Regions from separate parts of the Staphylococcus sp. GDH8C109P genome, predicted to be linked through region 1. Evidence: riboswitches for the same ligand, from Rfam matches in the RefSeq annotation. Region 1 holds a riboswitch; the other holds the start of a gene.

Region 1 (16,675 bases):
ATATGTCTTGGTTTGATAAAAAATTGTATCAAAACAAACCAATCAAACAAATGATACTAGACCATAGAGTGATTTCAGGTTGTGGTAACATCTATGCTTGCGAAGCATTGTTTAGAGCTGGCATTCACCCAGCACGTATATCTAAGGAGTTAAATCATCAAGAAAAAGAAATGTTATTTTATTATGTTCGAGAAGTGTTAGAAGCGGGTATAAAATATGGTGGTACTAGTATTTCAGATTATCGTCATGCGGATGGAAGTACTGGTACAATGCAACAATACTTAAATGTATATAAACAAAAGACATGTAAAGTGTGCGGAAATGATATTGAGACACAAATTATTGCAACACGCAATAGTCATTTCTGTCCTGTTTGTCAAAAATGAAGGAAGAGTGAAATTATGCCTAAAGTTATTGGATTAACTGGTGGTATCGCATCAGGAAAATCAACTGTTTCAGAATTGTTAACAGCACATGGTTTTAAAATTGTAGATGCAGATATTGCATCACGTAAAGCTGTTGAAAAAGGTTCTGAAGGACTTGAGCAAGTTCGTGCAACATTTGGAGATGAAGCAATTGATGAAGAGGGTAATATGGACCGTGGATATGTAGGAGATATCGTCTTCAACTATCCCGAAAAAAGATTAGAATTAAATGAAATCGTCCATCCAATTGTTAGAAACATTATGGAACAAGAAAAAGAAGCGTTTTTAAAAGAAGGCTATAATGTAATTATGGACATTCCGTTACTTTATGAAAATGAATTGCAAGATACAGTAGATGAAGTATGGCTTGTTTATACTTCAGAAAGTATCCAAATAGATAGATTAATGCAACGCAATGATATTTCGATGGAAGATGCAAAGGCACGTGTTTATAGTCAAATATCCATAGACAAAAAACGCAGAATGGCAGATCATGTCATCGATAATCGAGATTCTAAATTAGATTTAAAACAAAATTTAGAACAATTATTGACAGATGAAGGTTACATTGAAAGTGAAACAGGTCATTCGCAAGAAATATAAAATGTGTGTAATAAAACATACGCACTTAATTCCTTCAAAGTGGACATTTAATAAATGAAAACTTTGGAGGGATTTTTTTATACATTTATAGCGATTTTGTAACGTGGAGATTATGGAGGAATAATAAGAATAAGAGACTACAGGATTGAACCATATCATCAGGCAAGCATGCACAAAAAATCACAGGTTTGAAATATCAAAGAAATAAATGATGATTTTATAAAAAATTAATCATTTAGAAAACAATAATTTTAACTGTTTTAAGATTTTTAAATTTTTATTCAAGAAAACGCTTTCTCATTTATCGATTTATGTTATACTAATTCCATAAAGTATAACACTAAAACGAGGGGTGCTTCGAATGACGACAAATATTGCAATTAATGGAATGGGTAGGATAGGTAGAATGGTATTAAGAATAGCGCTTAAAAATGAGAATATGAATGTAGTCGCGATTAATGCCAGCTATCCACCGGAAACAATTGCTCACCTAATCAATTATGATACAACACATGGTAACTACGATTTAAAAGTAGAACCTATTGAGAATGGTATAAAAGTCGATGAACAAGAAATTAAACTTGTAGCTGACAGAAATCCAGAAAATTTACCGTGGGCTGAACTAGATGTAGATATTGTAATTGAAGCTACTGGTAAATTTAATCATGGAGATAAAGCAGTGGCTCATATTACTGCTGGAGCTAAAAAAGTATTGTTAACAGGACCATCAAAAGGTGGAGATGTTCAAATGATTGTTAAAGGTGTGAATAATGATCAATTGGACATTGAAAAATATGATATCTTTAGTAATGCTTCTTGTACAACGAATTGTATTGGACCTGTAGCTAAAGTGCTTAATGACCAATTTGGTATTCAAAATGGTTTAATGACAACAGTACATGCAATTACTAATGATCAAAATAATATTGATAATCCACATAAAGATTTAAGACGTGCACGTTCATGCAATGAAAGTATTATTCCTACTTCGACAGGTGCTGCTAAAGCATTAAAAGAAGTTTTACCTGAACTAGAAGGAAAACTTCACGGTATGGCTTTAAGAGTGCCAACTAAAAATGTATCATTAGTAGATTTAGTAGTTGATTTAGATACTAATGTGACAGTAGAACAAGTTAATGATGCTTTCAGAAATAATACGTTAGAAGATGTGATTGCTACTGAAGATGCGCCACTTGTATCTATGGATTTTAACACAAATCCTCATTCAGCCATTATCGATACGCAAAGTACAATGATTATGGGTGATAATAAAGTGAAAGTGATAGCTTGGTATGATAACGAATGGGGTTATTCAAATAGAGTTGTTGATGTCGCTGAAGAAATTGGTCAATTACTAAAAAGTAATGTATCAACTGTTGTTAATTAATTGTGCAATTATTGTTAGTGTTTTACATGGTTATTGCTTTGTAATTGCTTAATCAAGAAAAATAATTTATTGTTATCTTATATCTAAACCTCTCGTTAAAGTGAAATAATATTTTCACTTTAACGAGAGGTTTTAACTTTAAATATGAAGAACCAGTGAATCTAAATAGATAAATGAAATTATTGTGTAATCCCATTCTTTTGTGACTTAATGATTTATAGTATAATGAATGGTAATCAAATTGAGAGGGTGGTAATTCGATGAAATGCCCGAAATGTAGTTCAACGCACTCTCGCGTTGTAGATTCACGACATGCTGATGAAGTAAATGCGATTAGACGTAGAAGAGAATGTGAACAATGCGGCACAAGGTTTACTACGTTTGAACATATTGAAAAAAGACCGTTAATCGTTGTAAAAAAAGATGGTACACGTGAGCAATTTTTGCGTGAAAAAATACTTAATGGCTTGGTGCGCTCTTGTGAAAAAAGACCTGTGCGTTATCAACAATTAGAAGATATTACTAATAATGTGGAGTGGAAACTAAGAGATGAAGGACGTGCTGAAATATCTTCAAGAGAAATTGGGGAACACGTCATGAACTTATTAATGCATGTAGATCAAGTTTCTTATGTGCGTTTTGCATCTGTTTATAAGGAATTTAAAGATGTTGATCAATTATTACAATCAATGCAAGGGATTTTAGCAGAAAACAAACGGAGTGATTCTTAAATGGGATTACAATCCTATGATTATGGTTTAAGACCACAAGATGACTTTCACGTGTTACGTCATTTTTATTTAAACCATAAGCATTTAGAAATTCTAAATAGATTATTTACGCCAATGATTGGATCAAATGCGATCGGTTTGTATCATTATTTGAATCAATTTGTAGAATTTAAGCAAGATGTTGTCTTGACTCATTATATTATTATGAATGAATTGAAAATAAATCTACTTGAATTCAGGAAAGAAATGGATTTATTAGAAGGCATTGGTTTATTAAAATCTTTTGCTCATCATTCTAAGCAACACTCTTCTTTTGTATACAAACTCATACAACCACCATCAGCACAACAATTTTTTAATGATCCTATGCTATCCGTATATTTATATAGCCAAGTAAGCAAGCAACGTTACTTACAATTAAAATCACATTTTGAGGATCAAATGTCTATTGATTTAAATCAGTACCAAGATGTTACACGCACATTTACTGATGTGTTTAAAGTTCCTAACCAAGCACTCACTGAGGATGAACAGATGATTGAAGGTGAAGAAACTTATAGTGGCATTGATTTATCTAACGTGAATTTTGATTTTGAAGTACTTTATGATTTATTACAAAATCATTTTATTAGTACTAAAATAATTGATGGTGAAGCTAAAGCGCTAATCACACAAATTGCTACTTTATATGGTTTGACACCAGAAGCAATGAAACGCATTATTTTAAAATCAATTACTAGTGCACAAGAACTTTCTTTTGAAGAGATGCGTAAACACGCTAGAACATATTATCTTATAGAGCATGAGCAGCAGCTTCCTAAATTAAATGCTAAAAAATCAAATTATATCAATGATGACAACACGGAAAATAAAAATCATACAAAAGGTGATTCAAATCATTGGTTAAAGCAATTAGATGAAACCAGTCCTATTGATATGCTTGCTTCGTGGTCAGAATCTGAACCGACGACTCAACAAAAATATATGGTCGAAGAATTGATAGAAAGAGAACAACTACCTTTTGGTGTAATTAACATACTTTTACAATTTGTAATGTTAAAAGAAGATATGAAGCTTCCTAAAACTTATATCTTTGAGATTGCATCAAATTGGAAAAAAAAAGGCATCAAAACAGCAGAGGAAGCATATCAATATGCTAAAAAGGTAAATCAACCTACATCCAATCAATCAAATCAAACTAAAAATGGTAGTTATAAACCTAAGCAACTCGTTTCTAGAGAAATGACGCCTAAATGGCTAGAAGAAAGGGATAGTAAAGACACGAAAAACCAAAGTTTAGAAAATCATACTATTCCAGATGAGGATGAAGCATTAAAACGAGACCGTGAAGCACTGTTGAAACGATTAAATAGCAAGCGAAAGGAGGAGTAATATATGAAGTCTTTCAATCATATTATGGGTGATTCTAAAGATTTAAGTAAGCGCATTGAAAAGATAAAAAAAGATGTTATCAATGATCCTGATGTTAAGATATTTCTAGAATCTCATCAATCTGAAGTGACGAATGCGATGATTGATGAAGATTTGAATATTTTACAAGAATATAAGGATCAAGAAAAACATTATGATGGTCATGCTTTTAAAGATTGCCCTAATTTTGTTAAAGGTCACGTACCTGAATTATATGTAGAAAATCAACACATTAAGATTCGTTACTTGCCTTGCCCATGTAAAATTAAACATGATGAGGAAAAATTCGATGCACATTTAATTGCGTCACATCATATGCAAAGAGATACATTAAATGCCAAGTTAAGCGATATTTATATGGATAAGAGAGATCGCATAGATGTCACAATGGCAGCAACGGATATTTGTGAAAAAATAGTAGAAAAAGCACCCCAAGTTAAAGGTTTATATATACACGGTCCTTTTGGTACAGGCAAATCATTTATCTTAGGTGCAATTGCCAATGAATTAAAAGTTGAAAAAGTATCTTCTACAATTGTATATTTACCAGAATTTATTCGCTCTTTAAAAGGCGGGTTTAAAGATGGTAGTTTCGAATCAAGGCTCGCGAAGGTACGTGAATCACATGTATTAATGTTGGATGATATTGGTGCTGAAGAAATTACACCTTGGGCGAGAGATGAAGTGATTGGACCATTATTACATTATAGAATGGTTCAAGAATTACCAACGTTCTTTAGCTCTAACCTAAGTTTTGAAGAATTAGAATATCATCTTTCTGTGACGCGTAATGGTACAGAAAAAACAAAAGCAGCTAGAATTATGGAAAGAATTAAATCTTTAGCAATACCATATTTTTTGGAAGGGAAAAATTACCGTAACGATTGAATTATAAAAAAAATGTTGTATAATATAATTAAATCTAAATCAAGCGAAATAAAATGAAGACATGATAGGTAAATGATTACTTCACAGAGAACCAATGTATGATGAGAATTTGGTAAGTATCATTATCTGTTACTACTTCATTATAGATGTTTTAATCGACATCCGGCTCAAGACCGTTAACTTATGTAGAGTAAAGTTTTTTCATTGTTATAGAAATAACTTTAATTAGGGTGGTACCACGAAGACCTCGTCCCTTTTAGGGATGGGGTCTTTTTGTTTTTACATTTGTAATTATGTCTTTTTCGCTATGATTTAAGGCGAGTATAAATAGGAGGAATTTAAATGGATCAAATAAATATTACTTTTCCAGATGGTAATGCGAAAGCGTTTGAAAAAGGAATTACTACTGAAGAAATTGCACATTCAATCAGTCCAGGTTTAAGAAAAAAGGCAGTTGCAGGTAAAATAAACGGACAACTTATTGATTTAACAAGCCCTATTGAAACAGATGGTGCAATTGAAATTGTAACACCCGGTAGTGATGAAGCTTTAGAAGTTTTACGTCATTCTACTGCACATTTAATGGCACAAGCATTAAAACGTTTGTACGGAGATGTGAAATTTGGCGTAGGTCCAGTAATTGATGGTGGTTTTTATTATGACTTTGATATGACTGAAAGTGTGTCATCCGATGATTTTGAAAAAATCGAAAAAACAATGAAACAAATTGTTAATGAAAATTATCCTATAGAGCGAAAAGTAGTTTCGAGAGACGAAGCTAAAACATTTTTTGCAGATGATCCATATAAGTTAGAATTAATAGATGCCATTCCAGAAGATGAAAATGTTACCTTATATTCGCAAGGTGAATTTACTGATTTATGTCGTGGTGTTCATGTACCGTCTACTTCTAAAATTAAAGAGTTTAAGCTTTTATCAACTGCAGGTGCATATTGGCGCGGAGACAGCGATAATAAAATGCTTCAACGTATATACGGTACTGCTTTTTTCGATAAAAAAGATTTAAAAGCTCATCTACAAATGTTAGAAGAACGTAAAGAACGCGATCATCGTAAAATTGGTAAAGAGCTAGAATTATTCTCAAATAATCAATTAGTAGGCGCTGGGTTACCATTATGGTTACCAAATGGTGCAACAATTCGCCGTGAAATTGAACGATATATTGTAGATAAAGAAGTGAGCATGGGTTATGATCATGTTTATACACCTGTGATGGCTAATGTAGATTTATATAAAACATCAGGACATTGGGATCATTATCAAGAAGACATGTTCCCAACTATGAAATTAGATGAAAATGAAGAAATGGTGCTAAGACCTATGAACTGCCCTCACCATATGATGATTTATGCTAATAAGCCACATTCATATCGCGAATTACCAATTCGAATTGCTGAGTTAGGTACAATGCATCGTTATGAAGCAAGTGGTGCTGTTTCTGGGTTGCAACGTGTTAGAGGAATGACTTTAAATGACGCCCATATTTTTGTAAGACCAGATCAAATAAAAGAAGAATTCAAACGGGTTGTTAATTTAATCGTCGATGTTTATGAGGACTTTGGGTTTGAAAATTATAAATTCCGCTTAAGTTACAGAGATCCAGAGGATAAAGAAAAGTATTTTGATGATGATGAAATGTGGAACAAAGCAGAAAGCATGTTGAAAGAAGCGGTTGATGAACTAGGTTTAGCATACGAAGAAGCTATTGGTGAAGCGGCATTTTATGGTCCTAAATTAGATGTTCAAGTACAAACAGCTATGGGTAAAGAAGAAACGTTATCAACAGCACAATTAGACTTTTTACTACCTGAAAAATTTGAATTATCATATATAGGAAAAGATGGTGAACAACATAGACCTGTAGTCATCCATCGTGGTGTTGTTTCGACAATGGAACGCTTTGTTGCATTTTTAACAGAAGAAACTAAAGGTGCTTTCCCTACATGGTTAGCGCCAAAACAAGTTGAAATTATTCCTGTAAATGTCGACTTGCATTATGATTACGCTAGACATTTGCAAGATGAACTTAAATCACAAGGGGTAAGAGTCGAGATAGACGACAGAAATGAGAAAATGGGATACAAAATTAGAGAAGCTCAAATGCAAAAAATCCCTTATCAACTTGTCGTTGGAGATAAAGAAATGGAAAATAATGAAGTGAATGTTAGAAAATATGGTTCTCAAGATCAAGAAACGGTTGAAAAAGATGAATTCATTTGGAACTTAGTTGATGAAATAAGATTGAAAAAACAAAGATAACCTTGAAAGTAATCTTGAAATCATGTATATTAAATCTTAGTGAAATAAAAAAATAAAAAAATTGAGTTAGAGGTTGCGTTTTTAATCAGTAACAATCCGGAAGCTATTTGGAGCGTATGTAGGATTTGTGAAAGGTAAAAATGCCGAAACCAAAAGCGACCACTTGCGCTATTGGTTGGGTCAGTTTTCGAAAGGGACTGCACTGTCACATATGTGATGTGCTACCTATATAAATGCTATTACTAAAATGGTTGCATATCTAATAGGTATGCAACCATTTTAGTTTAGGTTAATGATTATTATTCATACTAAAACAGGAAATTTATAGCAAATTGATTAAATAACATGTATATTCAAATATTCATGTTAATAAAAACTATAAAAGTATAATTATAATCGCATAGTAAGTTGGCCTCTAAGTTTAAAAGAAAGGGAGCATCTATGGCAAAAGAAGGAAATCAAAATAATGGAGTTAAAAGAGGACTAAAAGATCGTCATATATCCATGATAGCAATTGGTGGTTGTATTGGTACTGGTTTGTTTATGACTTCTGGCGGTGCAATTCATGATGCAGGTGCCTTGGGTGCATTACTTGCATATGCAATTATTGGTGCAATGGTATTTTTCCTTATGACATCTTTAGGGGAAATGGCTACTTATTTGCCTGTGTCTGGGTCATTTAGTACATATGCTACACGTTTCGTTGATCCCTCTCTTGGTTTTGCCTTGGGGTGGAATTATTGGTTCAACTGGGTTATTACAGTTGCTGCGGACGTTACAATTGCTGCACAAGTGATTCAATATTGGACACCACTTTCAGGTATACCAGCATGGAGTTGGAGCTGTTTGTTCTTAATGATTATATTTGGACTAAACGCATTGTCTGTTAGGGTATATGGTGAAAGTGAATACTGGTTTGCACTAATTAAAGTTGTTACAGTAATTATCTTTATTGGAATTGGTCTACTTACTATCCTAGGTATTATGGGTGGAGAATTCGTAGGTTTTGACACATTTACTAAAGGTGGTGGGCCAATTCTTGGTGACGGATTAGATGGTAGTCTTCTAACAATCCTAGGGGTATTCTTAGTTGCAGGATTCTCATTCCAAGGTACTGAATTAATCGGTATTACAGCTGGTGAATCAGAAAACCCAGAACGAGCAGTACCTAAAGCAATTAAACAAGTGTTTTGGAGAATCTTGATTTTTTATATATTAGCAATTTTTGTAATCGGTATGTTAATACCATATGATAGCTCGGCGTTAATGGGCGGTGGAGATGATATTTCAACTTCGCCATTTACATTAGTATTCCAAAATGCAGGTTTGGCTTTCGCAGCTTCATTTATGAACGCGGTTATTTTAACATCGGTATTATCAGCGGGTAATTCTGGAATGTATGCATCGACGAGAATGTTATACTCTATGAGTAAAGATAAATTAGCTTATCCAATTTTTGGTAAAACAAATAGAAACGGTGTTCCATATGTATCGCTAATCACGACAGCAATCATTGTCGTAGGTATCTTTATATTACAACATTTGAGCGGTGACGCTTATGAATATATCGTTGCTGCAAGTGGTATGACTGGCTTTATCGCATGGGTAGGTATAGCAGTAAGTCATTATAGATTTAGAAAAGCATTTGACAAACAAAATTATGACAAATCTAAATTAAAATACAAAGCTAAATTATTCCCATTTGGCCCAATCTTTGCTGGTATACTTTGTGTGTTAGTCATAATTGGACAAGATGTTGATTTTATCAAAACAGGTGAATTTAACCTAAATCGTTTTGTAATCACGTATATGGGTATTCCAGTATTTCTTGCTTTCTTTATTTATCATAAATTGCGTTATAAAACTCGAATGGTTCCATTAGAGAAAGTAAACTTACATCAAGATGTAGATATGGACGAAATTAAATAATAATTAAAATAAACTGTTGACTTATATGAATATTGTTGCTAAGATAGGTAATATTGAATACGAAACGAACCAAGTAGAAGCTCCCGCTTCTCACCTGTAGCGACGCTAAACGCAGTTGGCAGGTCTATATATACATGGAAATATCATGTGTAGAGAAGAGCGGGTATATTATATACTCGCTCTTTTTGCTTGGGATAATTTCGTAAAAATCTTGGAGGTGTCAACCATAGCAAAAGATCAGACTCAAGTTAACGAAAAGATTCGCGCAAAAGAATTACGTTTGATAGGGCAAGATGGAGAACAAATTGGTGTTAAATCAAAATCTGAAGCTCTAGAAATGGCTGAAAGAGTAGGTTTAGATGTAGTCTTAATGGCTCCAAACGCTAAACCACCTGTTGCAAGAATTATGGATTACGGTAAATACAAATTCGAACAACAGAAAAAAGAAAAAGAAATGAAGAAGAAACAAAAAACTATCAACCTTAAAGAAATTCGCTTAAGTCCAACAATTGAGGAACATGATTTCCAAACTAAATTGAAAAACGGACGTAAGTTCTTAGAAAAAGGCGATAAATGTAAAGTTTCTATTCGTTTCAGAGGACGTGCGATTACGCATAAAGAAATTGGTCAACGCGTTTTAGAGAAATTCGCTGAAGAATGTAAAGATATCGCAACTATTGGGCAAAGACCTAAAATGGACGGCCGTCAAATGTTCATTATGCTTAACCCAATAAACGAAAAATAATATTAGATAATACAGGAGGAATTGAATCATGCCTAAAATGAAAACACACCGTGGAGCTGCTAAACGTGTTAAAAGAACTGCTTCAGGTCAATTAAAACGTTCAAGAGCTTTTACTTCACATATGTTTGCAAATAAAACGACTAAACAAAAACGTAAATTACGTAAAGCTTCATTAGTACACAAATCAGACATGAAACGTGTAAAACAATTATTATCTTATAAAAAATAATTGACGAGTTAGCGTGAGAAACAACGAAAATATTAAACATGTACACATTTTAAGGAGGAATTTATTATGCCACGAGTAAAAGGTGGAACAGTAACAAGAGCTCGTCGTAAAAAGACGATTAAATTAGCTAAAGGTTACTTCGGTGCAAAACGCACATTATACAAAGTTGCAAAACAACAAGTAATGAAATCAGGACAATACGCTTTCCGTGACCGTCGTCAAAGAAAACGTGACTTCCGTAAATTATGGATTACACGTATTAATGCTGCAGCACGTCAACATGATATGAGTTATTCAAGATTAATGAACGGCTTGAAAAAAGCTGATATCGACGTTAACCGTAAAATGCTTTCTGAAATCGCAATTTCAGATGACAAAGCTTTCGGTGAATTAGTAGCTAAAGCTAAAGAAGCTTTAAAATAATTTTTAAAATAAAGCCTGGGACACCATATTGTCTCAGGCTTTTATGTGGTATTGGCAATGTGTAAGTACTTTAAAATAGTGGTGCTTGAACAAATACCAATATATTAATTATTTTTTTAACTCAGAGATTGGAATATGTGATAATTAAAATTTCACTGCTGGTTAGCGCTTTGACATTAGTATTATTTTGAGATACTTAAATGTTTTGATAAAATAACAAAGAAGTCACACATGAAGGAGAAACTAATGTCTAAATTTGATGAAATGATTACAGTTGTACCAAGAAAAATTTTATTTGATAATGAAAATAATCAATTTAATGGATTTTTAGATAAAAATTCGAATAAAGGGCAAGACATTTTTGAAACATTATCGAATTATGAAATTAAACGTCGTGGTGATATGGAGGAAAATCCAAGTTATAAACAACTTATTTCATATTGTATATTAGAAAATGAACACGATGAAATTTTGGTTTATGAACGTCTAGCTGGTGGTGGAGAAACGCGTTTACACGGGCAATCATCTATCGGTGTTGGTGGACATATGAATGACGTTAAAGGGGCCGAATCTATTAATGAAGTGCTCAGAGTGAATGCTCAGAGAGAATTAAATGAAGAAGTAGGACTTTCTGAAAGTAAATCACAAAATTTAGCATACATAGGCTTTATCAACGATGATACAAATGAAGTCGGTGAAGTTCATTTAGGTGTTGTATTTAAGATAAATGTTAATAGTAATGATGTAGAAGCAAAAGAAACAGACACTTTAAAAATTAAATGGGTCAATCATAATAAAATAGATAATTATGATGACTTTGAAACATGGAGTGCACTCATTTTACAGGCAATACAATAGAGGTGTTGATTAATGTCTGATATCATTCCATTTCCACGATCAAAAGAAAAGTTGATTAGAGAAATTAAGCAAGCTTTTAATGAAAATAATTTAGCACAAGCCTATGATTTGTTTGAGTCATTAGAAGCTCAATTCGAACTTGATGAACAAATGGCGCTTTTAAAATGTGCGATGCTTTTTAAAATGGAACATTATTTAGAATTACGTGAAGAAGCAATCATTTTATTAAAACAAGGTATGTCCAATTATGATGATTTAATGATTTACTATGTACAAAGCTTAAATGGCTTGGGGCAATATTTTGAAGTTGTCGAAATCATTAACCAAATCATAGATGAAGTTAACGATCATAAAACTAGAATGGAACTGTTTCCAATCAAGGAATTTGCATTAAGCCAAATTGATAAACATAATGAACATGCAGCTCAAATGCTACAAAATTTTGATACATTAACAATTAAAGAACAAGTTAATATTATGTTGACGCTGATAGACCATAGTCAATATCGTTACCAAGAAACAGTCATCCATTTGTTGAACGCGTTAGAACTTGCGCCAAATGTCGTAAGTATTATGTTGGAATACTTGCGATTTGCAAAAAATGATCAAACGATTTCTATTCATAAATATGGATATGAAATCGATGTGATTCCACGTAATCTTGAAGGATTAGAACAAACTTTATTTAAAACTGAAATCATACCTAATGTACTAAAACAACTAGAAGATGGTGCAGCACAACTTGTAGAGGAAGCACTTCACTTGCTGAATAATCATGCCATTTTACTCTATCCATTAAATGTTGAAAGTATTGCAACTAAGCAAACTTGGATAGAAGGTTACACAAATTATTTCAAATCTATGGTCGGTTTAGAAAGTTTTGATGAAACGAATCATGTGCTTACATTCATCGTGTCGCTAGATAAAGAAAAATAGGTTGTTTTATCATTAACTTATATCAAAATTGGGTAATGAGGTTAAGAGGTAATATAAAATTATAATAAATTTCAACTTTTTATTTATTATTCATATAAAATTCATAATTTGTGTCGAGCTTTGACGTGTGCTATAATAATGAAGTTGAAAAAAATAAAATAGGATAATCATGGAGGTTTTTATACATGACAGCAACTTGGGAAAAAAAGGAAGGTAACGAAGGCGTTTTATCTGTTACTGTTCCAGCAGAAAAAGTAGACAAAGCAATTGATCAAGCTTTCAAAAAAGTGGTTAAACAAATTAATGTGCCAGGATTCCGTAAAGGGAAAGTACCTCGCCAAATTTTTGAACAACGCTTTGGTGTAGAAGCATTGTATCAAGATGCAGTTGATATCTTATTACCAGAAGCATATGGTGAAGCTATTGACGAAACTGGCATTAAACCAGTTGATCAACCAGAAATCAATGTAACATCAATTGAAAAAGGTAAAGACATGACATTTGAAGCAAATGTTGTAGTTGAACCTGAAGTTGAACTTGGTGATTACAAAGGTTTAGAAATTGAAAAACAAGATACTGAATTAACTGAAGAAGAAGTACAAGAATCAATCGATCATCAACTTGGACATTTAGCAGAAATGGTTGTTAAAGAAGATGGTGCAGTTGAAAACGGTGATACTGTAAACATTGACTTTGATGGTTATGTAGATGGCGAACAATTTGAAGGTGGACAAGCTGAAGGCTATGACCTTGAAATTGGTTCAGGATCATTCATTCCAGGTTTTGAAGAACAATTGGTTGGTGTTAAAACTGGTGAAGAAAAAGATGTTAATGTAACATTCCCAGAAGAATACCATGCTGAAGAATTAGCTGGTAAAGAAGCTACATTCAAAACAAAAGTTAATGAAATCAAATATAAAGACGTTCCAGAATTAAATGATGAAATTGCAAATGAATTAGATGCAGAAGCTAACTCAGTTGATGAGTATAAAGAAAACGTACGTAAACGTTTAGCTGAGCAAAAAGCTACAGACGCTGAAAACACTCAAAAAGAAGAAGCTATTAACAAAGCTACGAATAATACAACAATTGACGTTCCAGAAGCGATGATTAAAACTGAGTTAGACCGCATGGTTCAAGAATTTGGACAACGTATGCAACAACAAGGTCTTAATTTAGAAACATATTTCCAAATTTCTGGACAAGATGAGTCACAATTAAGAGAACAAATGAAAGATGATGCTGAAGAACGCGTTAAAACAAACTTAACGTTAACTGCGATTGCTGATGCTGAAGAAGTTGAAGTATCTGATGCTGACATCGATAAAGAATTAGAAAAAATGAGTGAACAATTTAATATATCTGTAGAAGATATTAAACAAACTCTTGGCAGTACAGACATCGTTAAAAATGATGTGCGTATCCAAAAAGTTATCGATATGTTAGTAGAAGAAGCGAAATTAGTAGAACCATCTAAAGATGACTCAGAAGCATAATTAAAAATATCTCAAGCATATTGTTTGTAGAAACAAAGAATAGTTGTTTAATATTGTAAACTAGTAGCAGATGCATTCAATTAATGTGTCTGCTACAATGTTTTGTGCAAAAAACTTGAGATTTATTCAAGTTGCATATTAAAATGCTATCTAGTATAGTCTTTAGGGAATAGGGGTGTAAATAGAATGTTCAAATTCAATGAAGATGAAGAAAATTTAAAATGCTCTTTCTGTGGTAAAGATCAAGACCAAGTTAAAAAATTAGTTGCAGGAAGTGGCGTATACATTTGTAATGAATGTATTGAGCTATGCTCAGAAATTGTTGAAGAAGAATTAGCTCAATCAGAATCAGAAGGACTAACAGAATTACCAACTCCTAAAGAAATTATGGACCAATTAAATGATTATGTTATTGGACAAGAAAAAGCTAAAAAATCTTTAGCTGTCGCAGTATATAATCATTATAAACGTGTTCAAAATTTAGGTCCAAATGAAGATGACGTAGAATTACAAAAGAGTAATGTTGCTTTAATTGGTCCAACAGGTAGCGGTAAAACCCTTTTAGCTCAAACTTTAGCTAAAACATTAAACGTACCTTTTGCAATCGCAGACGCTACGAGTTTAACTGAAGCTGGATATGTTGGCGATGACGTTGAAAATATATTGCTTCGCTTAATTCAAGCAGCTGATTTTGATATAGATAAAGCAGAAAAAGGTATTATTTATGTCGATGAAATCGATAAAATTGCTAGAAAATCTGAAAACACATCTATCACAAGAGATGTTTCTGGTGAAGGTGTACAACAAGCGCTATTGAAAATTCTTGAAGGTACGACTGCTAGTGTACCACCACAAGGCGGACGTAAACATCCAAACCAAGAATTAATTCAAATTGATACTACAAACATCTTATTTGTACTAGGTGGTGCATTTGATGGTATTGATGAAGTAATCAAACGTAGACTTGGTGAAAAAGTAATCGGATTTTCTAGTAGTGAAGCATCTAAATATGATGAAGATGCTATCTTAGAACAAATTAGACCTGAAGATTTACAATCATATGGTCTGATTCCAGAATTTATTGGTCGTGTACCAATTGTAGCAAATTTAGAAACATTAGATGTAGATGCATTAAAAAATATTTTAACGCAACCAAAAAATGCTTTAGTAAAACAATATACAAAAATGTTAGAACTTGATGATGTAGAATTAGAATTTACAGATGAAGCATTGTCTGCAATTAGTAATAAAGCAATTGAACGTAAAACAGGTGCACGTGGATTACGTTCAATTATTGAAGAAGCATTAATTGATATTATGTACGATGTTCCATCTTCTGATGGTGTTGTGAAAGTAGTAATTACAGAAGAAACAATTAATGAAGAAAAAGATCCTGAACTATACGATAAAGAAGGCAATCTTGTAAATAAGGAACAAACTTCTGCTTAATAAGACAGTTTTGAAATAAGGACCAAAGTCAACACATCAATTTATGAGTATTGGCTGTCCTTCAAGATTAGATTAACGTTGATATGATGTATAATTATCAAAGTTTCAAATGCGTCAACGGTAAAAATTCAAACTACGAGGCTGAGACATTTTTAATATGTCTTAGCCTTTTTCTTTTTAAAAGCAGTATAAATCATATAAAAATACATATAAATATGTGAAATTGTGTAATATAATAATGAAGTGACTTTAATAGAAAAGAGGGTCGGAAATGAAAATAAATCCTAATGAAATTGAATTATTAATAAGTGCGGTAAAGCCTGAGCAATATCCAGAAACCGGATTAAGTGAAGTTGGACTTAGTGGTCGCTCTAACGTTGGTAAATCATCCTTTATCAATAGTATGATTGGACGAAAAAATATGGCGAGAACTTCACAACAACCAGGTAAAACGCAAACACTCAATTTTTATAACATTGATAATCAACTGGTATTTGTAGATGTACCGGGCTACGGTTATGCAAAAGTAAGTAAAAAACAACGTGAAGCATTTGGAAAAATGATTGAAAAATATATTTCTCAAAGAACATCTTTAAAGCTTGTCATTCAGCTTGTCGATTTGAGACATAATCCGACTGAAGACGATATCTTAATGTATAATTATTTGAAGTATTTTGATATTCCGACATTAGTGATTGCTACAAAAGAGGATAAAATTGCTAAAGGCAAAGTACAGAAACATTTAGCAAACGTTCAACGAAAACTTGAAATGGAACCTGAGGATGAAATTATAAGTTATTCTTCTATCCAAGCGAATAAACAACAACAAGTCTGGAATATAATTGAAAAATATTTATAAAAAGCT
Region 2 (16,675 bases), on a different contig from region 1:
TACAATATTTCTCTTTAACCCATTTAAATGGAATTGTTGTATCTGACCAACTTGACTTAAAACATGCTGCAGTGCTTCTCCTGCAGAATGTCCTTGCTCTTTGTCCGCAACATGACTTGATAGACCAGTTAAATAAAAACGATATTCTGTGGCACTTGCTGTAATTTCTTCATCACGAATCACAACTCGACCTTCATCTTCAAAAGGCATTACGTGAATACCAAATATAGCTTCGATAGGGTATTTATCAAAAGCGCCTGCACGAATTAAACGGTTTGCGCCACCTCCAGTTTCTTCTGCTGGCTGAAAGATAAATACAATATTTTGAGGTAGTGTACCTTGATCTGCCATAGATTTACATCGTTTAACAAATAGCATTAATGCAGTTGTATGTCCATCATGCCCACATGCGTGCATAACATTATCAGTTTTACTACGATACGGGACGTCATTCTCTTCATAAATAGGTAAGGCATCTATGTCCGCACGATAAGCAATCGTATGATTACCATTACCAGGAAGATAGGCAATCAAACCCGTTTCCAGTGGGCGATGATATTCAATACCAAGATCATCTAAAAATGTTGCAATATATTTAGTCGTTTCAAATTCATGGAGGCTTAATTCTGGATGTTGATGTAAGTGACGTCTGTGGGTTGTAACAAATTCTAACTCATTCATTAAAATCAAATCCTTTTAGTTATTGTAATATGTATAGGTATAAAATAATGCTCAATTAAGACGATTTATGTATAAAAAGGAGGTTAGACGATTTGCATAGTTACATATTGATATTCACATTAAAATAAATGTGTATATATCAATAATTACATGTTATTTCGTCTAAAACCTCCTATAAATATTAAAATTTCAGTTTTTATTAATTATCTATTTAATTTGAAATTAATCATTTAATTTTCTTAGTGCTGAAACAATTTCTCTTTTTGAATCTTCAACTTCACTTGTTTGCTTAATCACTTTTGCTGGTGTTCCAGCAACTACAGAACCAGCAGGAACATCTTGTGTAACGATTGCACCAGCTGCAACAATAGAACCTTCTCCAACACGAACACCTTCAAGTATCACTGCATTTGCACCAATGAGTACGTCATCTTCAATGACCACTGGTGATGCACTAGGTGGTTCAATCACGCCAGCTAATACTGCACCAGCTCCAACATGGACGTTTTTACCTGTAGTAGCACGACCGCCAAGTGTTGCGTTCATGTCTACCATAGTTCCTTCACCAACAACAGCACCGATATTGATAGTAGCACCCATCATAATCACTGCGCCATCTTCAATCGTAGCTTGTTCACGAATAAATGCACCAGGTTCTATACGTGCATTCGTATTGGTTAAGTCTTTTAATGGAATTGCTGAATTACGACGGTCCATCTCAACTTCTAATTCATCAATCACTGATTGATGATTTTCATAAAATTGCTTCCAATCATCTGCTTCACAAAAAATTACCTTAGAATCAGAACCACCAAACACTTTAAAGCTGTCAGGTAAGGTTACATTGTCAAACTGCCCATTCACATAAACTTTAAGTGGTGTAGATTTCTTTGCATCACTTATATATTGAATGATTTCTTCTGCCGTTAAATGTTGTACCATAATTTAATTCGCTCCTTAAAAGTTATAAATTATCAAACGTATAAAATGCATTTGATTTATTAATTAATTTTTCTGCTGCACCAATCGCTCCATTAGCAAAAATATCTTTTGATTGAGCACGGTGGGTGATTTCTATTGTTTCATCAGTACCTGCAAATAAAACATCATGTTCTCCAACAATCGTACCACCACGTATTGAGTGAATACCAATTTCATCTTGTGAACGCTTTTCATTTATTTCATGTCTGTCGTAAACTGGTGTTGTCTTTTCACGTAAGGACTCAATTACATCATAAAGTTTTACTAATGTACCACTAGGTGCATCCACTTTTTTATTATGATGTGCTTCTGTAAGTTCAATGTCAAAATCTTGAAGTAGGGGAACAGCAGCCTCCAAAATTTTAGTTAGTGCGTGAACCCCATAACTCATATTTGCACTGAAAAATACTGGCATTTCACTACTTAATTCTTTTAATTTTGCAATAATTTTTTCTTTTTCCCCAGTTGTTGCGATAACTAATGGCAAATTAAATTCATCATTTAACAAAGGCAACAATAACTCTGGATTTGAAAAATCGATTGCGACATCAGCATCTTTAACGTCTGAAATACGTTGGAACGTTGGATAAGGGTATGATTTTGATGGGTTAGGTACAATCACACCTTCAATTTGATGTCCTTTTTCTTCAGCTAATCTTGCTACCCTTTGATTCATGGCTCCATAGCCTATTAACACAATCTTCATGTATTGTCACCTGCTTTAAATTGTTCGTATGCTTGCTCTAACGTTTGACGTTCTGCATCTTGAAGCTTCACTAATGGAAGGCGTACTTCATAATTACCAAACCCTTCAACCGCTGTTAATGCTTTGATTGGAATAGGATTGACATCAACAGCTAGTGCATCTAATAGGGTTTGAATTGGTTGAAATTGTGAATTGATATCTTTTCCACTTTGCTTTGCATCGAATAAAGACTGAAACGCATTAGGAATGACATTTGCTGCAACAGAAATGACACCGTGACCACCTTTTTCAAAATATTCAACCACATTATCATCATTACCGCTGTACAAAGCAAAGTTATTTAAATCTAAACGTTTTTTCAATTCATCCATATATTCAAAATCATTAGTAGCATCTTTTAGCGCTACAATATATTCATTATTACTTAATGTTTCAACTGTTTCTGGATTAATAGTCATATTCGTACGCGAAGGTACATTATACAAAATGACAGGTAATTTTACTGCGTTAGCTATTGTTGTAAAATGTTCAATCAATCCACGCTGATTTGTTTTATTATAGTAGGGCGTAATCAACATAATACCATCTGCGCCAATTTCTCTCGCACGTACTGAAGCTTGGATAGATTTTTGAGTATTATTTGTACCCGTTCCAGCAATAACTGGTACTTTACCATCTACATAATTCACAACTGTCTCCAACACTTGATCTTTTTCTTCATCTGTTAAAGTAGGATTTTCAGCTGTTGTACCATTAACCACGATACATTTCGCATTATTTTCTAATAAATATTTCACATGTCTTCTAAGCGCATTTAAATCAACTTCATTATGTGTAAACGGTGTTGTTAGAGCAACACCTACACCTTCAAAAATATGTCCCATTTTATTTTACTCCTTTCAAACTCATTACTTGTTCTAGAATTTGTACTGCATTTAAAGCTGCACCTTTTAGTAAATTGTCTGAAGTACACCAAACATGGAAAGTATTATCTAATGAATCATCTCGACGAATTCTACCAACAAAAATTTCATCTTTGCCAGTAGCATTAACCGCTAATGGATATTCATTTTGTTCTGGATTATCAATAAGAACAACGCGTTGATCATTGTCAAAGAGTTGCTGAATCGCTTGAACTGAACTTTCACTTTCAAGCGTAACGCCCATATGCACACTGTGACTATCTTGAACAGGCACACGTACACAAGTTGCTGTTACTTTTAAATCATCATCTTTTAAAATTTTTCTAGTCTCATCAATCATTTTTTGCTCTTCTTTTGTATACCCATTTTCTAAAAAACTATCAATATGTGGTAACACGTTATTATAGATAGGGTGAGGATATGCTTCCGGCGCTTTGCCATTCGCACCTTCAGATAAGTCTTGTCTACCTTTTACACCAGATCCTGAAACTGCTTGATATGTTGTATAAGCTACACGATCTAAACCAAATGCTTCTTGTAATACCTTTAAAGGTACAACCGATTGAATAGTAGAGCAATTGGGATTAGCGATAATTTTTCTGTTTAAAACAGGTTCATTAACTTCAGGTACAATTAAATCAATGTCATCTGCCATTCTCCATTGACTAGAATTATCAATAACAATGGCACCAGCTTGTTCAAAAATAGGGGAGAAGTGGGCACTTGTACTTCCACCGGCACTCATTAAAACATAATCATAATGTTCACTTGCAGCCTCTTCAGTTAATTCTTTAACAATATACGTTTTGCCTTGGAATTCAATTGCTTCTCCTGCTGAACGTGCTGAAGAAAATAATACTAATTCATCAAACGGTATATTTTTACGATCTAATGTTTCCAACATTTTTCTTCCTACTAAACCAGTTGCGCCTGCTATTGCTAATTTTGTCATAGAATATACACTCCATTTTCATTTTTATAAAGTTTTTAAAATTAATTATTTTTAGAAAATTCAGATATCAAAAGTTTGATATAAAGCATGAACTGCACGTTCACCATTTTCGGAATCTATTACACATGAAATACTAATTTCTGATGTGGTGGTTTGATAAAAAGCAATATCATTTTCAATCAATGTAATAAATGCTTTTGAAGCAACACCAGACATATCTCGCATACCAGAACCGATTAATGAAAGTTTAACGTATCCTTCGTTAATCTTGAAGTCTAATGCATTAAACCTTTCTTTTAATACATCTAAGATGTTTGTTATTTGAACAGCGTCTGTATCTTTTATCGTAAAAGACATTTGCAATCCTTCCAAATTAATGATTTGAGAAATCATATCCACATTGACTGAGCCTTCTTCTAAATGATTGAATAAATCCGTCAATAATCTATTGTCCGGTAGGGGATAACTAATTGTAACATGTAACATGTGTGTATCTAATGCTACACCAGTAACTGCTTTTTTTTCTAATAATTCTGCTTGTGACATAATCCATGTTCCTTTCACATTTGATAAAGTTCTTCCTAAATACAGTGGGATGTTATAATTATTTGCTAATTCCACGCTTCTAGTTTCAAGTACACCTGCACCTAAAGCGCTCATTTCCATCATTTCCTCGTAAGATACATATGCTAATCGTTTCGCATCTTTGTAAACCCTTGGATCTGTCGCATACACACCGTCTACATCGGTATATATCTCACAAGTCGTTTGATTACTTGCAGCTAAAGCTACAGCAGTCGTGTCTGAGCCACCACGACCTAAGGTGGTTATTTCTAATTCATCATTAATACCTTGAAAACCTGCTATCACTAGTACATCATTGTTTTCAAAAGCTTGTTCAAATGTACTAGGATTGATTTCAGCAATTTTACTTTTCAAATGATGACCAACCGTTTTAATTCCTGCTTGATATCCAGTCATCGCTTTTGCGTTTACGCCGATATCGTTTAATACCATCGACAAATAGGAAACGGTCTGTTGTTCACCGGTTGTTAATAGCAAGGCCAATTCTTGATCTTTGGGTGTCGTAGTAAGCGTTGAAACATTAGCCATAAGCTCATCTGTTGTTTTTCCCATTGCACTAACGACAACGATAAGTTGTTCGCCTTCATCAACTCTTGTTTTTAACATGCCTGCTATATTTTTAATTTTAGTAAAATCACTTACAGATGAACCTCCAAATTTCAAAACACTTCTTTCCAATTCCATATCCTCCTCATTTGATAGGGGAGAATCACAGTGATATAAAAAAAGAACAAGTCCGGAATGCGAACCTGTTCTATAATTTATATACAAGTGATGCACTCCATTATTTTAAAATAATGACAGACTCTTAGCTCTTAACCATAAAGTCCAACTTGTTATAAGCTGCTATTATAACTGTTTCGGCATCTCACCCTTTCAAAATTAGCTGCTAGCAGACAGGTTCTTCTAAAATTTACTCATGATTGATGCGCCTCATCAAAACTTATTTAATTTTGTTTATGAATCATATTATACATATGCTTATATATACTGTAAACCGCTTTTACAAAGTTTTTTAAATTTACTGAAAAATCAAACTGTTTTATTAACGTTTTGCTAAATAAGTGTAATTGTATATTTTTAAAAATTTAAATATTAATATATCCAAATGTATGAACTATTAATTTAAAATTCTTCATAAGTGGCTGGATCTTGGTCTTTACGTCTGCCATCTGTACGTGTTAGTGCATTGATTTGCTCAATATCATTACTATCAAGATAAAAGTCAAAAATATCTATGTTTTGCAGTTGTCTTGATACAGTTGTAGATTTCGGAATAGGTACAACACCATTTTGAATATGCCATTTTAATATAACTTGAGGAATGGTTTTGTTATGTTTTGTAGCAATTTCGACAAGATTTTCATCATCAATAACACTAGAAGCACGACCTAATGGGCTCCATGCTTGAGTAACAATTCCTTTGGATGTGTTGTACTGAACTAATGCTTCTTGATTGAAATACGGATGTAATTCAATTTGGTTTACAGCTGGCAAAACACCCGTTTCTTGTTGTAGTGTTTCAATATGTTCTGGTAAAAAATTACACACACCTATTGATTTTATTAAGCCTGCTTTTTGTGCTGCAATCATTGCTTGCCAAGCTTCAACATATTTACCTTGTTTAGGATTAGGCCAGTGAATTAAATATAAATCAAGATAATCAACACCTAAGCGATAAATTGATTCCTGAATTGCAGTCAGTGCATCATCGTAAGATTGATAACGTCCAGGCAATTTTGAAGTAATCATAATTTGATCTCGTGAAACACTGCTCATCTCGATTGCTTTACCAACTGTTCCTTCATTTTCATAATTATAAGCTGTATCTAATAAACGATAACCTTGTTCTAATGCATTCACAATCGCATGTGCACCATGAGCACCATTTAACTTATATGTACCAAACCCAATTTGAGGAATCACTTGTCCATCTAACATATTTAACTGTTCCATTTACATACCTCCATAACGATATATGCTTTTGATTATATAATGCATAACCATTTATGACTAATATTTAGACTTCATAGTGAAGACAAATAAACTGATATATATCAATATCTCAGTTTCAGAACGTAGACAAACCTTTTGCGCCGATTTGCGAAGGGTTTATCTATTGTCTATTTATATAGCTTTTTCAAAATAGTAGGGGGATTTCAGACCATTATTGGCCATTTTACTAACCATATTGCCATTTTTAAAAGATTCATGGCAACACAAATTAGCATGGTATCCATAGAAACTTTGTCATTCAGAGACTATATTTAGTGTGATATTGGCAGTGATTTGGGCCGACTCCTGTGGGAAGCGCACTAGCCGAAGACTACAAGCTACGGCAGCGGTCGCGGAAAGCGTGCACAAAAAAACTGTCGACAAAGTCGGAGACTTTGTCGACAGCCTGAGCTAAGATATATTAATATCTCAGCTTCAACATATAATTTCATCCACTGATGATAATTTTCATATATGCTTAATAATGCTATTTGCAATCTAAGATCCACCATTGAAATATCCAATACTTTTAATCTAGGTGATGACTAATATAGTTCTATATTTTTAATGGTCTTATTTATTTAAAACGCCAGTTTCTTGTAAATAAGCTTCATATGATATTTCTTTTGATAAACCACCAGTAGGATTTAAGTCAATTACTCGATTCGCGATTGTGTTGATAAATTCAAAGTCATACGATGTGAAAATCATTGAACCTTTGAAATTTTTCAAACCATCGTTCACTGCAGTAATACTTTCTAAATCTAAATGGTTCGTTGGTTCATCTAGTAATAGAACATTCGCACTAGATAACATCATTTTGCTTAACATACAACGCACTTTTTCTCCACCAGATAAAACACTCGCTTTTTTCTTAACTTCTTCACCGCTAAATAACATGCGGCCTAAGAAACCTCTTAAGAATGTTTCAGTTTGTTCGTCTTCAGGCGCATATTGACGTAACCAATCAACAAGGTTCATATTTACACCTTCGAAGTATTCAGAGTTATCTTTAGGGAAGTAACTACGTGAAGTCGTAACACCCCATTTTACAGTTCCTTCATCTGGCGTCATTTCACCAGCTAATATTTTGAGTAATGTCGTTTTCGCAATTTCACTATCTCCAATTAAAACTGCTTTATCATTAGGATTCATTGTAAATGAAATATTATCTAACACTTTATTACCATCTATCGTTTTTGATACATTTTCTACAAATAGTAAATCATTACCGATTTCACGTTCTGGTGTGAATTTCACATATGGGTAACGACGTGAAGAAGGTTGAATATCATCTAGTTCAATTTTTTCTAGTTGCTTTTTACGGCTTGTTGCTTGTTTAGATTTAGATGCATTTGCAGAGAAACGAGCAACGAAATCTTGCAATTCTTTAATCTTTTCTTCTTTTTTCTTGTTTTGCTCTTGTGCCATTTTCATTGCTAATTGACTTGATTGATACCAAAAATCATAGTTACCTACGTATACTTTTATTTTTCCATAATCTAAGTCTGCAATATGTGTACATACATTATTTAAAAAGTGTCGATCATGCGATACTACAATCACTGTATTTTCAAAATTGATTAAGAAATCTTCTAACCAACTTATCGCAGGGATATCTAAACCATTGGTCGGTTCATCAAGTAGAAGTACATCAGGTTTACCAAACAAACTTTGTGCTAATAATACTTTTACTTTTTGGTTATTTTCTAATTCAGCCATTTTTTTATCTTGTAAATCTGCAGATATACCTAAACCAGATAATAAAGAACCTGCATCTGCTTCGGCATTCCAGCCGTCCATTTCAGCAAATTCACCTTCTAATTCTGCAGCTCTGATACCATCTTCATCACTGAAATCCGGTTTCATATAAATTTCATCTTTTTCTTTCATCACTTCATATAGACGTTCATGTCCTTTTATTACAACATCAATTACACGTTCTTCTTCATATGCAAAGTGATCCTGTTTTAAGATTGCTAAACGTTCGTCTTTCCCCATAGATACATGACCTGATTGTGCATCCAACTCACCAGATAAAATCTTTAAAAATGTCGATTTCCCAGCACCATTAGCTCCAATCAAACCATAACAATTTCCTTCTGTAAATTTAATATTTACATCCTCGAATAATTTACGATCACCAAATCGTAAACTCACATCAGTAACTTGTAACATGCATTTGCTCCTTTACGTTAATCTACCGGACAAATTATAACACACTTAAGAGGTAGTTTCGACCATTCACAATGAGTTGATGCTTGTTTCTTTATAGCATGTTATAATAGATAAGAATAAATTTAAGTACGAAGGAGAACAGTATGGCCCAAGAAGAGAAAAATATTGTAGGTTCCATTGAATTCCTTGAAGTTGTGGGATTAGAAGGATCTACTTACAAGTTACAAGGACCAAACGGAGAAGAAGTTAAACTCAATCAATCAGAAGTTAATGAAGAAGATGATTTAATCATAGGCGAGGAATATAGCTTTTTCATTTATCCTAATAGATCAGGCGCATTGTTTGCTACACAAAATATGCCAGACATTACTACTAGCAAATATGATTTTGTGAAAGTTTTAAAAACCGATCGAGATGGTGCACATGTTGACGTAGGTCTTCCAAGAGAAGTTTTAATTCCGTGGATTGATTTACCAAAAGTAAAAGATGTATGGCCAATACAAGGTGATGAATTATTAGTTACTTTACGTATTGATAGCGAAAACAACATGTTTGCTCGTCTAGCAACTGAAACAATTGTTGATTCAATGTACACACCAGTAAACGATGATACATTACAAAATAAAGTTATCGAAGCAAGACCATACAGAGTTTTGAGAATTGGAAGCTTCATGCTATCCAAAGATGGTCACAAAATATTCGTACATGAGTCTGAACGTAAATCTGAACCTCGCTTAGGTGAAAAGCTAGAAGTTCGAATTATCGGGCATAATGAAAAAGGGGAACTCAACGGTTCTTTTTTACCATTCGCACATGAAAGACTTGACGAAGATGGTCAACATATTTTTAATTTACTTGTAGAATATGATGGTGAACTTCCTTTTTGGGATAAATCAAGCCCTGAAGCCATTAAAGAAGTATTTAATATGAGTAAAGGCGCATTTAAACGTGCGATTGGTCATTTATATAAAAACAAAATTATAACAATTGAAACTGGTAAAATCACGTTAACTAATAAAGGTTGGAGCAGAGTTGAAGACTAGTTCTTTCTATATTAAATAGTGTGTAAATATTTATAATTTTATCCTGTACTACATAAATCAACATGTAGCACAGGATTTTTTTGTTTTTATATTACAAATCATGCGCTTTTTGTAATATTCATATTGTCACAAACGTTGTCATATCAAGGTTTAATTAAAAATATACGTTATAGATCTTATCATTGTGAATTTTGTAAACAAGGTCAATAAATACTTAACAAAACATTTACATTAACTATATTTGTATTTAATAAAAGGTGTGTAGTATAGGAACTGTAAGAAATACATATAACTTTTGGGTTATTCACTTATTAGGAGGATGTTTCAATGAAAAAATGGCAATTATTTGGTACTACTGTAATCGGTGCTTCACTTTTATTAGGAGCTTGTGGCGGCGGAAATAGCGATTCTGGTAAAGGAAGTGGAGAAGTTAAAGGTGATGGTTCATCTACTGTAGGTCCAATCATTGAAAAATTAAATGAAAAATTTGCTAAAGATAATTCAGATGTAACTGTATCAAATGGTACATCGGGAACTGGTGGTGGATTTGAAAAATTCATTTCAGGCAGCACTGATTTCTCAAATGCATCTAGACCTATAAAAGATGAAGAAAAGAAAAAATTAGATGATAAAGGCATTAAATATGATGAATTTAAAGTTGCACAAGATGGTGTAACAATTACAGTAAATAAAGAAAATGACTTTGTAGATGAACTTACGAAAGAGCAATTAAGCGAAATCTACTCAGGTAAAGCAAAAACATGGAAAGATGTTAATTCAAAATGGCCAGATAAAGAAATTAAAGCATTCTCTCCTGACCAATCACACGGTACTTACGATTTCTTCTCTGAAGAAATTATGGACAAAAAAGATATCAAAGCAGAGAAAAATGCTGACACAAATACAATTGTCCAATCAGTAGAGAAAAACAAAGACAGTGTTGGTTACTTTGGTTATAACTTCTATAAACAAAATAAAGACAAATTAAAAGAAGTTAAAATCAAAGATGAGAATGGCCAATTAACAGAACCAACTAAGAAAACAATCCAAGATGGTTCTTACGCATTAAGCAGACCACTTTATATCTACACTAACGAGAAAAAATTAAAAGATAATGAAGGATTCCAAGACTTCATGAAATTTGTCATGAAGGATAAAGGAAAATCAGCTGAGGAAGCAGGATTCGTTGCTTTACCTGAAAAAGATTACACAGAACAACAAAGTAAATTAAAAGACATCATTGGTAAAGATAGCGACAAAAAAGACAGCAAAAAAGAAGATAAATAAACATAATAGCAATTTTTAAAGTTGGGATTCCGGAAGTAGATAGACAAAACATATTATTAAAATTATCTATCTACTTCCAAGTTCAATTTATCTAGCGTTTAACAATATAGTGAAAATCGCTATGTTGCTAAACGCTAGATGAAGAACAGTCCCAACTTTATTTTAAATATTGGGAGTCTATACGAAAGAAGGGTATTTACATGGCTAATCAGAATACTTCTGTTAGTGAAATGATTGCTAAAAATAACGGCAAGAAAAAAGGTATTAGCGATAAAATTGTACCGATCATTCTGGGAATCATTGCAATTTGCTCAATTTTAGCAACAGTAGGGATTATCGTTACATTATTAACAGAAACCATTACATTTTTTACACGTGTTCCAATAACTGAATTTTTATTTTCTAAAGAATGGAATCCATTCTCATCAACACCACAATATGGTATTTGGGCATTAATTTTAGGTACGCTTAAAATTACAGCTATTGCAACAATCGTTGCTGTTCCTCTTGGTTTAGGAGCTGCTTTATATTTAAGTGAATATGCTTCTACAAGAGTGAGAAAAATAATAAAACCTATATTAGAAATATTGTCTGGGATACCAACAATTGTTTTCGGCTTTTTCGCTTTAACATTTGTTACACCTGTTCTCCGTTCAATATTTCCTGAGCTAGGCAGCTTTAACTCAATTAGTCCTGGTATTGTCGTAGGCGTTATGATTATTCCATTGATTTCAAGTATGAGTGAAGATGCTATGTCATCAGTGCCAAACAAAATACGTGAAGGTGCACTTGGTCTAGGCGCAACAAAATTTGAAGTTGCAACAAAAGTAATATTACCAGCCGCTACTTCAGGTATTATGGCGTCTATCGTATTAGCTATTTCACGTGCAATTGGAGAAACGATGATTGTATCACTTGCTGCAGGTAGTACACCTAGTTCCTCATTAGATTTAACTGGGTCAATCCAAACTATGACAGGATATATTGTACAAGTAGCAACAGGAGATGCGACATTTGGCTCTGATATCTATTACAGTATCTATGCTGTTGGTTTCACATTATTCTTATTCACACTTGTGATGAATTTAATTTCACAATGGATTACGAAACGCTTTAGAGAGGAGTATTAATATGGCAGAGACAAATACTAAAGCGCTTGTTAATCAACAAAAAGTTGAAAAAAAACTTTCCAGTAGGTTAGCAACAAATAAATTCAATAAATGGGCATTTTTTACATGTACTTTAGTTGCCTTACTTTTTCTAGCAGCTTTAATTATAGACACATTCATTAAAGGCGCGGGGCATTTAACACCGTCATTCTTCAGTAATTTCTCATCTTCAACGCCTTCTATGTCAGGTGTAAAAGGTGGTTTGATCGGTACAATTTGGTTGATGATTACAATCATACCCATTTCAATTGTATTAGGTGTAGGTACAGCAATTTATTTAGAGGAATATGCCAAAGATAATGCACTTACAAGCTTTATTAAAGTCAGTATTTCAAACTTAGCCGGTGTACCTTCAGTAGTTTTTGGTTTGCTTGGACTCACTATTTTTGTAAGAGGTATGGGGATAGAAGCACTTGCTTTAAGTAACTCTGTACTTGCAGCAGCATTAACTATGTCGTTACTAATCTTACCAGTGATTATTGTTGCAAGCCAGGAAGCTATCAGATCTGTGCCAAGTTCTGTTAGAGAAGCTTCATATGGTTTAGGTGGAAATAAATGGCAAACAATACGCCGAGTTGTCTTACCAGCAGCTATTCCAGGTATACTAACAGGTTTCATTCTAGCATTATCACGTGCATTAGGTGAAACTGCACCACTCATATTAATCGGTATACCGACCGTATTATTAAGTTTACCTTCAAGTGTATTCGACCAATTCCAAGCATTACCTATGGCGATTTACAATTGGGCTAAACTTCCACAAGATGAATTCCAAAATGTTGCGTCTGCCGGTATCATTGTCTTGCTTGTCATTTTACTACTAATGAACGCAATTGCGATATTCTTGAGAAACAAATACAGTAAAAAATATTAATGTTATTTCAAAATCAAATTTAATTAAATGGTTATTTTGGGGAGAAATTATAATTTTATAGTTTAAAAATAACCGTAAAAGGAGTTTTAATTATGACTAAAGATACAATTAAAGAGGAAAAAACAAAAATAGCGGAACATACGAATCAAAATTCAGTTCCAATTGCATCGATTGATAGAGACACAGATAACAAAGAACATAAAATTCCTGATAGTGAGAAAAAAATCGTCTATTCTACAAAAAATTTAGATTTATGGTACGGCGATAATCATGCTTTAAAAAACATAAATCTTGATATCTTAGAAAATAATGTCACTGCCATTATAGGGCCATCAGGTTGTGGTAAATCTACTTATATCAAAACATTAAATAGAATGGTAGAACTTGTGCCATCTGTTAAAACAGCAGGTAAAATCATTTACCGTGATCAAAATATTTTCGACGAAAAATATTCAGTTGAAAAATTAAGAACAAATGTCGGAATGGTATTCCAACAACCCAACCCATTTCCAAAATCAATATATGATAATATCACATACGGACCTAAAATACATGGTATTAAAAACAAAAAGATTCTTGATGAGATTGTAGAAAAATCTTTACGTGGCGCTGCAATATGGGATGAATTAAAAGATCGCTTAGATACAAACGCATATAGCTTATCAGGTGGTCAACAACAGCGTGTTTGTATTGCACGTACATTAGCAATTGAACCAGATGTTATCTTAATGGATGAACCAACATCTGCGTTAGATCCAATTTCAACATTAAAAGTAGAAGAACTCGTACAAGAACTAAAAGAAAAATATTCAATCATTATCGTTACACATAATATGCAACAAGCTGCGCGTGTTTCTGATAAAACAGCATTCTTCCTTAACGGTTATGTAAATGAATACGACGACACTGATAAAATCTTCTCTAACCCATCTGATAAACAAACCGAAGATTATATCTCTGGTCGTTTCGGTTAATATATGGTTATTAGAGAGAAATATGAAGGCCAATTAGACGCATTAATGAAAGATTTGCGTCGACTTGGCCTTCACGTATATTATAATATTGAATATGGATTAAAATCGTTAAGTGAAGAGGATAGAAATTATGCACGGGAAACAATTGCGAATGATAAAGACATCAATGCTTTAGAAACAGAAATAAATGAAAAAGTAATTATGTTAATTACTAAACAACAGCCCATCGCTACTGATTTAAGGTTGATGATGGCTGCATTAAAAATCGCTTCTGATTTTGAAAGAATTGGTGATAATGCTGCAAATATTGCAGAAATTAGATTACGAGCCAAAATCACCGATGAATACGTGCTTACAAGATTGAACACAATGGGTAAACTTGCATTATTAATGTTAAAAGATTTAGATGATGCGGTAAAAAGAGACGATGTTACCTTGATTAAGGAAATTATTGAACGTGACGAAGATATTGATGATTTATATAAAAATATTGTTAATACAACTTATTTGATAGATAATGATCCTTTTGTTGCAGGACAAGCACATCTAGCAGCCAGACATTTGGAACGCATCGGTGACCACATCAGTAATGTTGCAGAAAGTATTTTTTACTTTGTCACAGGTGAACGTTACGAATCATATGACTAAAAAACAAAAAGCACGATGTCGAAGATAAGCTACAGCCAGTTGTAAAACAGGACTTGCTTATTTTATTGACATCGTGCTTTTTAAGAATATGTCTTTATTTATATTTATTAGTGTTGATGATTATCTACTTCAATTTCATCTGTAAGCTGCTCCAACTCATCTACCAATTTACCTATATATGCAATTGTAGATTTTAATGGCTGATCAGTGCGAATATCAATACCAGCTAATTGAGCTAATTCAGTAGGCGATTGGCTGCCACCTGCTTGCAATGTTTTTAACCAATCATTCACAGCAGGTTGTCCTTCTTGCTGAATACGTTGTGACATAACTGTACCTATTGTTAAGCCAGCAGAATAAGTATACGAATATAATCCCATATAATAATGTGGTTGTCTCATCCATGTAAGCTCTGAACCTTTAGTAAATTTAACACTTTCTCCAAAGAATTGAGTGTACATATCCAACATAATTCGATTTAATACTGGTGCAGTCAGCGATTCACCATTATCAACCTTTTTATATACTTCGCGTTGATACGCTGCTTCCAGTAAATGCGTTACCATATTGTGATAATATGTTCTAGAAACGATAGAACCAATAACCCAACGCTTAAATTGAGCATCGTTACTATTTTCGAATAAATAATTTGCCATTAACATCTCATTCATTGTCGATGGTGCCTCTACAAAATACATGGATGGTTCTGATTCCAAATAATTTTGATGACTTTGTCCTAACGTAAAATGGCCAGCGTGTCCTAACTCATGTGCTAAAACAAAAGTCTCAGTCATTTTACCAGTCCAAGAAATAAATATATATGAATGTGTAGCATATGGACTAGCACAATACGCTCCAGTATCTTTGCCTTTGTTTTGAGCAAAATCTATCCATCTATCTTGATAAGCTGTTTCAACCATATTCAAATAATTTTCACCTAATACATTTAATGCGCCATAAATATATTTTTTAGAATCTTCAATAGAGATATCTGGTTCGTAATTAGGATCTATAGATATCTTTAAATCTTCAAAGTGCATAACTTCTAAGCCATGAACACGCTTAATCAATCTCGCATATTTTTGCATAATAGGCGCTAAATCACTCATAATAACATCAATTTGACGGTCAAACATATCTCGCGTAATTTCTTGATCTTGTAATAGGTAATCAATTACAGAATCATATCCACGTAGATCTGCTTCAATTTTTTCTTGTTGTACTTGCATATTATATGTAGCAGCAGTTGTATGTTGGTACTTATTTAATGCATCGCTAAATTTCTTGAAACTAATTCTTCTAAATGCTTCTTCTGGATGATCTTCATATTCATTTTCAAAGGTAGCATAGTCTAAAGGATATGTTTTACCGTTATATTCAAATGAATCAAAATCTATATCTAACATCTTCGTTATACCATATAGTTCAAAAGGGCGTTCAAACACTGATGATAAACTTGCTAATGTTTTTTCGACTTCAGGACTAAGTTGATACGGTTTACTTTTTTTTAATTTTTTTAAAAAATGTGGGTATTTAGATGTTGAAATAAAATGATTTAATACATCATCAGAAAGTTCCAATATTTCTGATTCAACAAATGATAGCTCGCTCGCAATTTTTCCATAAGTATTTGAAAATTTAGCACTTAATGTTTGTGCTTGTTCATTCGCCGTATCTAC

What was found. Region 1 has a riboswitch for lysine ahead of KA867_RS08700 (amino acid permease). Riboswitches for the same ligand answer to the same signal wherever they lie in the genome.
Positions count from the first base shown of each region.
Region 2: it holds a riboswitch for lysine, as region 1 does, so the genes downstream of both, KA867_RS05465 (aspartate kinase) here and KA867_RS08700 (amino acid permease) in region 1, are expected to answer to the same signal.

Region 1 is NZ_JAESMX010000015.1:17,835-34,509, reverse strand. It holds gene mutM (bifunctional DNA-formamidopyrimidine glycosylase/DNA-(apurinic or apyrimidinic site) lyase) at 1-386, shown strand, start outside; gene coaE (dephospho-CoA kinase) at 402-1,028, shown strand; gene gap (type I glyceraldehyde-3-phosphate dehydrogenase) at 1,390-2,415, shown strand; gene nrdR (transcriptional regulator NrdR) at 2,676-3,146, shown strand; gene KA867_RS08715 (replicative helicase loading/DNA remodeling protein DnaB) at 3,147-4,538, shown strand; gene dnaI (primosomal protein DnaI) at 4,542-5,465, shown strand; gene thrS (threonine--tRNA ligase) at 5,808-7,745, shown strand; lysine riboswitch at 7,805-7,977, shown strand; gene KA867_RS08700 (amino acid permease) at 8,187-9,674, shown strand; ribosomal protein L20 leader region at 9,740-9,868, shown strand; gene infC (translation initiation factor IF-3) at 9,892-10,419, shown strand; gene rpmI (50S ribosomal protein L35) at 10,448-10,648, shown strand; gene rplT (50S ribosomal protein L20) at 10,715-11,071, shown strand; gene KA867_RS08680 (NUDIX domain-containing protein) at 11,318-11,929, shown strand; gene KA867_RS08675 (hypothetical protein) at 11,942-12,865, shown strand; gene tig (trigger factor) at 13,051-14,361, shown strand; gene clpX (ATP-dependent Clp protease ATP-binding subunit ClpX) at 14,548-15,810, shown strand; gene yihA (ribosome biogenesis GTP-binding protein YihA/YsxC) at 16,082-16,669, shown strand.
Region 2 is NZ_JAESMX010000013.1:128,038-144,712, reverse strand. It holds gene KA867_RS05490 (amidohydrolase) at 1-681, opposite strand, end outside; gene dapD (2,3,4,5-tetrahydropyridine-2,6-dicarboxylate N-acetyltransferase) at 904-1,623, opposite strand; gene dapB (4-hydroxy-tetrahydrodipicolinate reductase) at 1,646-2,368, opposite strand; gene dapA (4-hydroxy-tetrahydrodipicolinate synthase) at 2,365-3,252, opposite strand; gene KA867_RS05470 (aspartate-semialdehyde dehydrogenase) at 3,254-4,243, opposite strand; gene KA867_RS05465 (aspartate kinase) at 4,304-5,512, opposite strand; lysine riboswitch at 5,595-5,773, opposite strand; gene KA867_RS05460 (aldo/keto reductase) at 5,954-6,784, opposite strand; gene KA867_RS05455 (ABC-F family ATP-binding cassette domain-containing protein) at 7,397-9,001, opposite strand; gene KA867_RS05450 (CvfB family protein) at 9,145-10,044, shown strand; gene KA867_RS05445 (PstS family phosphate ABC transporter substrate-binding protein) at 10,372-11,331, shown strand; gene pstC (phosphate ABC transporter permease subunit PstC) at 11,532-12,461, shown strand; gene pstA (phosphate ABC transporter permease PstA) at 12,463-13,374, shown strand; gene pstB (phosphate ABC transporter ATP-binding protein PstB) at 13,467-14,348, shown strand; gene phoU (phosphate signaling complex protein PhoU) at 14,352-14,996, shown strand; gene pepF (oligoendopeptidase F) at 15,104-16,675, opposite strand, start outside.